DNA from 3 places in the Polymorphospora sp. NPDC050346 genome. Region 3 is predicted to be linked to each of the others. Evidence: riboswitches for the same ligand, from Rfam matches in the RefSeq annotation. Region 3 holds a riboswitch; each other region holds the start of a gene.
The links. Region 3 has a riboswitch for cyclic di-AMP ahead of AB0I42_RS24325 (C39 family peptidase). Riboswitches for the same ligand answer to the same signal wherever they lie in the genome.

Region 1 (3,266 bases), on a different contig from region 3:
GGGCACCCTGGCGCTGGAGCCGTTCGATCCGGCCCTGGTCCAGCCGTCGAGTATCGACGTACGGCTCGACCGGCTCTTCCGGGTGTTCAACAACCATCTCTACACGCACATCGACCCGTCCGTGCAGCAGGACGACCTGACCTCGGCGGTCGAGGTGCCGGACGGGGAGCCGTTCGTGCTGCATCCGGGCGAGTTCGTGCTCGCGTCGACGCTCGAGGTGATCTCCCTCGGCGACCAGCTCGCCGGACGACTGGAGGGCAAGTCGAGTCTCGGCCGGCTCGGCCTGCTGACGCATTCGACGGCCGGCTTCATCGATCCGGGCTTCTCCGGGCACGTGACGCTGGAGCTGTCCAACGTGGCCAACCTGCCGATCACGCTCTGGCCGGGGATGAAGATCGGTCAGCTCTGCATCTTCCGGCTGTCGTCGCCGGCCGAGCACCCGTACGGGTCGGCGGTCTACGGTTCGCGCTACCAGGGGCAGCGTGGGCCGACGCCGAGCCGCTCGTGGCAGAACTGGCGGACCTGGCCGGTCCGCTGAGGCACGAAGGCAGTAAAGGGGCGCCTCCCGTCGAGGGAGGCGCCCCTTTTGGCGTCGCCGTCACATCCTGGGGCGGCCGAAGCTGTGAATCGTGCCGTTGTCGTAGCGCTTCATCAGGACCGGTACGCCGGCCTGGGAGGCATGCACCAGCCAGCCGTTGCCGACGTACATGCCGACGTGGCTGAGGTCGGAGTTGTAGAAGACGAAGTCACCGGGGCGCAGCTCGGAGCGGCTGATCGAGGGCATCATCCGGCGCTGGGCGGCGGCGTTGTGCGGCAGTCGTACGCCGACCTTGCCCCAGGCGGCGAGCATCAGGCCGGAGCAGTCGTAGCCGTTCGGCCCGGAGGCGCCCCAGACGTAGGGCTTGCCGATCTGGGAGCAGGCGAACTTGGCGACCGTGCTGGCCGGCCCACCCGGGTACGTCGCCGGACAGGGCGCCGGACGCAGCGAGCCGAGGCCGCCGGAGGTGCCGTACGCCTTGAGCCGCAGATCCTGGAGCTTCTTGATGTCCGCGTTGATCTGCTTGGTCTTGGCTGCCAGCTCGGCCTCGGTGGTGGTGAGCTGGGCGACGAGGGTGTCGAGCGGGCCCTTCTGCGCCGTGTACTGCGCCTTGAGGTCGACCACGCTCTGGATGTCGCGGGCCTGCCGGCGGGCGAACTGGTCGAGCAGTTCCAGCTGGTCGGCGAGGGTCTGTGGCGAGCCGTTGGTGAGAATCGAGTTCAACGCCGACGTGTTGCCGCCCTTGTAGGCGCGGGTCGCGAACTGACCGACGCGTTCCATGGCCAGGTCGACCTGGAGCTGAAGCGGGGCGATCTTCGCGGCGAGGCCGTCGGCCTGCTTCTTCTTCGTCGCCAACTGCTCGCGGGTGGCGTTGTGTTGCTCGATCACCGGCTCGAGCTGGCTCCACGACTTGTCGATCTGGGCTTCGATCTCGGCGACGGTCGGCTCGGCCTGGGCGGGCACCGCTCCGAAGAGGACGATGGCGACACTGGCGACGGCGACGAAGACGGTTGTCCTCGTCAACCGGCGGAGACGTGGCAGGGCCGGCGGTCGGCCGGCGGTCGCCGGCCGGAAGGGTCGGCGCCACGGTGCATGATCAGCCACCGGGGTCGGTGCTCCTTCTCCTTCGGACCGCCTACCGGGTTAGCTGACGGGTTCGGGCGGGAGAGTTGCGCCCTACCGCAAGTCTGCGGATTCACCCCGGTTACTTCTGGGTCCCCGGCTCACGACCTTGTTGTGACTCGGCGGTGTCGAGTCGACGCCATCCCTGGTGGATGGCCGGATCCCGCTCGACGGTTCATCACATTAGGCAGCGCCGTTATCAATGCGCAACCACCGGACCTGTGAAATCCGTTGCGTGTCAAGTCTGTCGCAGTCAGTCAGGCATGAAAGTTTCCTACAGTACGCAGACATCGTCCGGAATCCATTGACGGGAGCGGCCACACGGACGAAGGTGACGACATAGATCAATCCGACTGGAGGTTCGATGCAGCGTCTCACCAAGCCGACGGGCAGGCGGATCCTGCTCAGCGTCGCGGTCGTCGGCGCCGCGACGCTCGTGCCGGTCAGCCCGGCACCCGCCGTGCCAGCCCCGACCGATACCAGACAGCAGCAGTACGCCGCCGCGTCCGCCGAGTACGGCGTACCGGAGAGCATCCTGCTCGGCGTGTCGTACCTGCAGTCGCGCTGGGACACCAACGCCGGCACGCCGAGCACGAGCGGCGGGTACGGCCCGATGCACCTCACCGACGCCGCGCACGTGGCGAGCCTGCCGGTGCCCGGCCACCACGGCACCCACGAGGACCCGCGCGGCGACACCTCCCGCGAGGCGATCGAACTCGAACACCCCGCGCCCAACCCGCCGGACGAGGCGGCGCTGCGTACCCTCGGCACCGCCGCCGGACTGACCGGGGCCGGAGCCGAGGCGCTGCGTACCGACCCGGTGGTCAACATCCGCGGCGGCGCCGCGCTGCTCGCCGTGTACCAGCGGGAACTGGGTGCCCCGCAGGGTGCCGGCAGCGACCCGGCCGACTGGTACGGCGCGGTCGCCCGCTACTCCGGCGCCGACACCCGTGACGCGGCGGCCGCCTTCGCCGACGAGGTCTACTCGACGATCCGTACCGGCGCGACCCGACGGACCGACGACGGCCACCAGGTCAGCCTGGCCCGGCACGCCGGCCTCACCCCGGCGACGTCCTGGCTGGACCGGCTCGGCCTGCGCAAGCTGGCCCGCCCCGACGGGCTGGAGTGCCCGGACGACATCTCCTGCGAGTGGCTGCCGGCACCGTACGAACTGCGCGGCGACGGCACGGTTCCGACCAGCTACGGCAACCACGACAAGGGCAACCGGCCGGCCCAGCAGAAGATCGAGTACATCGTCATCCACGACGCCGAGGGCTACTTCGCCGGCACGACCCGGCTGGCCCAGGACAAGAACTGGGTGAGCTGGCACTACACGCTGCGCTCGGTCGACGGGCACATCGCCCAGCACCTGAAGGCCAAGGATGTCGGCTGGCACGCCGGCAACTGGTTCGTCAACGCCAAGGCGATCGGCCTGGAGCACGAAGGCTTCGCGGCCCAGGGCACCTGGTACACCGAGGCGATGTACCGCACCTCCGCCAAGCTGGTGCGGCACCTGGCGCTGCGGCTCGGCATCCCGCTCGACCGGCAGCACATCATCGGGCACGACAACGTGCCCGGCACGCTCGCCAGCAACATGGGCAGCATG
Region 2 (3,266 bases), on a different contig from region 3:
TCGGACCACCCGGCCTGCGTCAGCTCGCGCGCCTCGGCTTCGAAGTCGGCAGCCTCCCGGAGAAGCCGGTCGAACTCGTCGGCATTCTCTTCGGCCAACTGCACCAGTTCCTCGGCACGCCGTAACCGGTCACCAGCGCGGCGCGCGGCGAGATCGGCGGCGACCATACGCTCGGCGGCGTCGAGCAGCCGGTCGGCATCGTCGAGCAGCCTTCCCGCCAGGCCCAACTGCGACGTCTGGCCCGCGTAGCGATGCGGGCAGTCCCGCACCGCCCGGAGGAGATCCTTGACCCGACTCTCAGGGTCTTTCGGCGTGCTGTTGACGATGACTTTGCAGACCTCGCCACCGCGATCGACCCGACCACAATAGGCACGACCAAACCCGTGACCAAGGGTGCCCCGGAAGTGCCAGCCGGCCTTCCGGGCCACCCGGAACGCATTCCGGAATGACGGATGGTCATGCCGTGGCCATTGATCATCCGGCCCGTACCACAGGTCGTCCCCAACGGGCGGCGGCATGCGACGGGACCTCCAACACGGAGTGGCGACGATCATTCATTTGCCATACAGGCCATCCGGCCCACGACGCGACAGCATAAGCCCTCTGAACACACCCATTTTTTGGAGCCCGTATGCCAATTAGCCGCCGCTTTCCTCCCCGTTGGAATTGCCCAACAACTCGCCCGCTTCGGGACCGGCCGGCCGGCCGAGGAGTTCCAGCTCGGTTCACCACCGGCCCGGGCAACGCTCACCGGGCGTAACCACCCACGAGGGGGCATCCGGCGCCCGTGACGGTTACCGGAAGTGGTTACCAATGCAATGTTTGCATACATAGCGATGTGAACATACATTGGATCGGGCCGCCGCCGGGGTGGCCACCGGACGGAGGGCGGAGCGCGTGGGACACGGGCACGACCACGGCGCGCAGGCGAAGCGGGCCGGCGAGAAGCACCGGGGACGGCTGTGGGCCGCCTTCTTCCTGATCGCCGTCTTCATGGTGGTCGAGGCGGTCGCCGCCCTGATCACGGGCTCGCTGGCGCTGCTCTCCGACGCCGGGCACATGTTCACCGACGTACTCGGGATCGGGATGGCCCTCGCCGCGATCACGGCGGCCCGCCGGGCGGCCGGCGACCCGCAGCGGACCTTCGGCCTCTACCGGCTCGAGGTGCTCGCCGCGCTGGCCAACGCCGTACTGCTCTTCGGGGTCGCGATCTACGTCCTGATCGAGGCGGTACGCCGGTTCGACGATCCGCCGCACGTGCTGGCCGGGCCGATGATGCTGGTCGCCGTACTCGGCCTGATCGCCAACATCGTCGCGTTCATGCTGCTGCGCGCGGGCGCGCAGGAGAGCATCAACGTGCGCGGGGCCTACCTGGAGGTGCTCGGCGACCTGTTCGGCTCGGTCGGGGTCATCGTGGCCGCCGGGCTGATCACGCTGACCGACTGGTACTGGGTCGACCCGGTGGTGGCGGTCGCGGTGGGCATGTTCATCCTGCCGCGCACCTGGAAGCTGGCCCGGGCGGCGGTGCGGATCCTGGTCCAGGCCGCCCCGGAGCACCTCGACGTGCCGGCGGTGCAGGCCCGGCTGGCGGCCGTACCCGGGGTGTCGGATGTGCACGACCTGCACGTGTGGACACTGACCTCGGGCATGGATGTCGCCTCGGCGCACCTGACGGTCGACCCGGCCGCCGAGGTCGGCGCGGTGCTGGCCGCCGCGCGGGAGGCGCTGCACGACGACTTCCACATCGAACACGCCACGTTGCAGGTCGAACCCGCTGCGTCGAAGGGCGATTGCGGCCCGGCGCACTGGTGACCTTAGCTGCGACTTAAGTTTCGTGACCTGCCCGATACTGTCGGCCAGCTTTGTCCTGAAATATCAGTGGATCACCGCACTTGCTGTCCCCCGCCCGCCGGACGGCTACCGGTAGGCTCGGCCGCGGCCTCCGCCGGGCGGCGCCCCTCGGTGCCTGCGGCGGCCGTCGCCTAATCGCCTTGGCGAGCCGGGGAACCATCGTTACTCGGGGTGCATCCGCGACAGCGGTAGGGATCTTCCGTCCCGAACCCGTCAGCTAACCCGGTCGGCGGCTGACGGAAGGACTGTTCGTGAGGTTGAGAGAAAAAGGACTCCTGGCCGCGCTGCTGGCCGTCGCCGTCGCGTTCGGCGCGGCACCGGCGACCGCCGCGCCGGTCGGCAGCGTCCCGGCCCGGCAGGCACTCGCGCCGGGCGACACCGACGACGAGGGCGGCACCAAGAAGCTGCGCGACCAGCTCGACGCCGCGACCAAGGGATACGTCGACGCCAAGGCGGCGCTCGACAACTCCACCAAGCGCCAGCGGGAACTCGACGCCCGGCTGAAGACCATCGGCGAGGAGCTGACCGTACGCGGCCAGGCGGTCGGCGAACTGGCCTCGCGGGCCTACCGCACCGGCCGGATCGGGCCGATCGCCGCCCTGCTCAACACCAGCTCACCGGAGGGCTTCCTCGACCGGACCACGGCGCTGGGCAACCTCGCCGCCAGCGAGGACCGACAGCTGCGCCTGCTCCAGGAGACGCAGGAGCAGGAGACCCGGGCCCGGGCCGCGGTCGACAACGAGATCCGCGAGCAGAAGAAGCAGCTCGCCACCATGGACCAGCGCAAGAAGCAGGCCGAACGGGCACTGGCCGAGGCCGGCAGCGGCCAGTCCAGCTCCGGGGTGCAGGGCTCGGGCTCCGGGTCGGGTTCCGGGTCGGCGTCGGCGAAGCCGGCACCGCGCAACGCCAACGGCTCGTGGCCCAGCGAGGGGTGCACGATCAACGACCCGACCACCTCGGGCTGCATCACCCCGCGCACGCTGCACGCGCTCAACCAGGCCAAGGCGGCCGGCTTCACCCGGTACGTCTCCTGCTACCGCAGCGGTGGCTCCGGTGAACACCCGAAGGGCCGGGCCTGCGACTTCGCCGCCCAGAAGGGCGGGTTCGGGGGCGTGGCGACCGGCGGCGACCGCACGTACGGCAACAACCTGGCCGCGTACTACGTCAACAACGCCAGCCGGCTCGGCGTGCTCTACGTGATCTGGTTCAAGCAGATCTGGTTGCCCGGCAGCGGCTGGAAGGCCTACCGGGGCGGCGGCGACCCGTCCAGCGACCACACCAACCACGTACACCTGTCGGTGTACTAGCCGAAGCGACCGATGGCCGGGCCGCCCGAGGGGCGCCCGGCCATCGTCGTCGGCGCCGATCCCGGCACCGGCCATCGTCGTCAGCGCCGGTCCCGGCACCGGCCATCG
Region 3 (3,266 bases):
GCGAACTCCCGCTGCCGCTCCACCGAGTCACGACTGACCCCCACCAACTGCGCCCCCACCTGCGAAAACTCGTCAGCCAGGTCCCGGAAATGACAGCTTTCGGCAGTACACCCCGGCGTCAGCGCCGCCGGATAGAAGAACACCACCACCGGCCCGTCCGCCAGCAGCGCACTCAACCGCCGCGGCGCACCCGTCTCGTCCGGCAGTTCGAAGTCCTCGACCAGATCACCCTTGCCCAGACCGGCCACCACGCACCTCCACGTCGTCGACCGGCCCACCGTACGCCGGCCATCCACACCGGACGGCGGCGCGGTAGCGTCACCACCACGACCAGCCGAAAGAGGGGGAGTGGGCAGTGCCCGACACACCGGTCACCGTGGTAACCGGCGGCAGCCGCGGAATCGGCGCCGCCACCGTACGCCGGCTCGCCGCCGCCGGACACGACATCGCACTGTGCTACCGCGACGACGCCGCCGCCGCCGAAACCGTCCTCGCCGACGTCCACGCCACCGGCCGGCGCGGCATCGCCGTACGCGCCGACGTCACCGACCCCGACCAGGTCACCGACCTGTTCGACCAGACCGAAACGAAACTGGGGGCGGTCACCGGCCTGGTCAACAACGCCGGCGTCACCAGCCGCATCGGCCCGCTCGTCGACCTCACCCCGCAAGACCTGCGCCACGTCATCGACGTCAACCTCGTCAGCGCCATCCTCTGCGCCCAACAGGCCGCCCGCCGCATGAACGCCGGCGGCGCCATCGTCAACGTCTCGTCCGCCGCCGCCACCCTCGGCTCACCCGGCGAATACATCCACTACGCCGCAGCCAAGGCCGGCGTCGACGCCCTCACCATCGGCCTGTCCAAAGAACTCGGCCCACGCGGCATCCGCGTCAACGGCGTCGCACCCGGCACCGTCTGGACCGACATCCACACCGTCTCCGGCGACCCCGACCGCCCCAACCGCATCGCCCAGCGCGCACCACTGGGCCGCGCCGGCGACGCACCCGAGATCGCCCACGCCATCGCCTGGCTGCTCAGCCCCGAGGCGTCGTACGCCACCGGCACCATCCTGCGCGTCGCCGGCGGACTCTGACCCACGACAAAGGGCCGGCCCACCAGGGCCGGCCCTTTGTTCCGTACGTACCCGGTCAGTACGAGTAACCGCGCGACGCCATCCAGTGCGCCATCGTGATCGTGCTCATCCAGTAGCTCGCCGGACCGACACCACTGGGATCGGCGACCTGCACCTGCCGCCCCTCGTCGCCGTAACCGACGATCGTCACGTAGTGCCCACCGGGGAAGCTGCGCCAGAAGCCGTCGTTGTCCGTCGCCCCGCCGACGATGTTCGCCACCACCGGCCGCCCCTTGCCGACCGCCTCGACCACGTCCGCCTGCAGCCGGTCCATCTGCGCCGACGTCGCCTTCTGGCCGGGAATCTCCCGCACCCGGTAGGCGTCCCCGCCGACCACCTTGTTCAACACCCGCGCGATGTCGTGCGACGAGTTCGTCCCGGCGAACGTCGTACCCAGCTGCCCCGCCAGGTTGTCCTGGCTCGGCGTGTGCCCCTGCGCGCTCAGCGCGATACGGGTCGACGCCGGACCGCAGTAGTAGGCGTTCGGCTGGTACTGGAAGTCGTACGACAACGTCTTCTCCGCCGGCGCCTTCGGGGCGGCCTCCTTGGGTGCGGCCTCCTTCGGGGCGGCCTCCTGCGGCGGCGCCGCCTGGGCCCGCTCCGGCGTCAGCGCCAACTGCACCACACCCGACTCGGCGCCCGCGTTTGACTCCGCACCGGTCGGGGTACCGGACGAAAGGCTGCCCGTCGTCGCGGCCACCGCCAGCACGGCCGCCGACGCCACGGCCACCGAACGGAAACGGTTGGGGATAACCCGACGGAACGGATTGTACGAACGAGAGTTTTCCACTTGAAGCTCCATTACCCGCCGACTGTCGTCGGCGTCCCAATCGAAAACGGCAGACGTCGACCAGACCGACGAATCGCGACCCACCCGGGACAGGGCCCGCACAACCGACAGCGGGCCGCAAACGGCACCGCCGCCACAACGGGAGACGCGAAACAGGAAAAGGACAGCCGGCAACGGCCGGCTCAGTCGATTCCGAACCGATCTGGTGTCGTGATCAGTGATCCGGCGTCAGCAAACAGCCAGGATCGTCGGTCCACGCGACAAACGGCCGCACGACAGGGAAATGGGGGATGTGCCAACCAGGCACGCTCGGTACCGCACGAACAGTCGTCTCCTTCCACAACCGCCTACCGGGTTAGCTGACGGATTCGGACGGGAAAGGTCGCCCTACCGCAGGCATCGGCCCACGGATTCACCCCGATTGCTTGGGTCCCCGGCTCGTACGAATACGACTAAGCGGATCCGCTCCGGCGCCATCGGCTGATGACCCAACAACCGGAACGGATTTCCCGACCGTACTGGCCGCCCTCCCGCCCTGCCAAGACCGGATTCTGGCGGTGCGATCTATCGCACTCGCGTTCGCCGCACCCGGGCGAAGCCGGGCCGCAAGCGCCCAGTAAAGCCAAAACGGAACGGACGGCGTGTGCACCACCGAAACAACGGCGCCCCCAAGGCCCACCGTCGATACATCACCCGACCACGACGCCACCGAAAAGACGACCCCCATGCCCTCTCGGCCAAATCATCGGGTACGGGCAGCCAGGCCACCCGCCACGACACCAAAGGTGCCCGTGTGACGCCCGGCCACCAGTGGGAAAAAGCCGGCCGAACCACCCCGACCACGCTGGGCAACCCCACCACCGCCATGGCACCATCACGCACGTGACCAGCAACTCCGCCACGACGCAGCACCTGCGCGACCTCGCCCGCCTGCGCCGCGTCCGGGACCGGATCGACCGGGAGTACGCCCGGCCGCTGGACGTCGAGGCCCTCGCCCGCGGCGTGAACATGTCCGCCGGACACCTCAGCCGCCAGTTCCGGCTCGCCTACGGCGAATCGCCCTACTCCTACCTGATGACCCGACGCATCGAACGCGCCATGGCCCTGCTCCGCCGCGGCGACCTCAGCGTCACCGAGGTCTGCTTCACCGTCGGCTGCGCCTCACTGGGCACCTTCAGCACCCGCTTCACCGAACTCGTCGGCGTCCCGCCCAGCGTCTACCGCCGCCAGGCCGAACACGCCACCGCGGGAATCCCGTCATGCGTCGCCAAACAGGTGACCAGACCGATCAGGAATCGAGAAGCAGCAGCCCCCGGCCACAACTAGCGTGACCGGCATGGACAT

Region 1: it holds a riboswitch for cyclic di-AMP, as region 3 does, so the genes downstream of both, AB0I42_RS31565 (NlpC/P60 family protein) here and AB0I42_RS24325 (C39 family peptidase) in region 3, are expected to answer to the same signal.
Region 2: it holds a riboswitch for cyclic di-AMP, as region 3 does, so the genes downstream of both, AB0I42_RS21455 (hypothetical protein) here and AB0I42_RS24325 (C39 family peptidase) in region 3, are expected to answer to the same signal.

The regions. Positions count from the first base shown of each region.
Region 1 is NZ_JBFAKM010000043.1:41,257-44,522, forward strand. Features, by position in the region: gene dcd (dCTP deaminase) at 1-538, shown strand, start outside; gene AB0I42_RS31565 (NlpC/P60 family protein) at 599-1,561, opposite strand; cyclic di-AMP (ydaO/yuaA leader) riboswitch at 1,656-1,795, opposite strand; gene AB0I42_RS31570 (peptidoglycan recognition family protein) at 2,025-3,266, shown strand, end outside.
Region 2 is NZ_JBFAKM010000021.1:7,620-10,885, forward strand. Features, by position in the region: gene AB0I42_RS21445 (hypothetical protein) at 1-518, opposite strand, end outside; gene AB0I42_RS21450 (cation diffusion facilitator family transporter) at 898-1,812, shown strand; cyclic di-AMP (ydaO/yuaA leader) riboswitch at 1,970-2,099, shown strand; gene AB0I42_RS21455 (hypothetical protein) at 2,103-3,158, shown strand.
Region 3 is NZ_JBFAKM010000025.1:102,522-105,787, reverse strand. Features, by position in the region: gene AB0I42_RS24335 (peroxiredoxin) at 1-251, opposite strand, end outside; gene AB0I42_RS24330 (SDR family oxidoreductase) at 356-1,093, shown strand; gene AB0I42_RS24325 (C39 family peptidase) at 1,149-1,862, opposite strand; cyclic di-AMP (ydaO/yuaA leader) riboswitch at 2,252-2,391, opposite strand; gene AB0I42_RS24320 (helix-turn-helix transcriptional regulator) at 2,805-3,248, shown strand; gene AB0I42_RS24315 (VOC family protein) at 3,259-3,266, shown strand, end outside.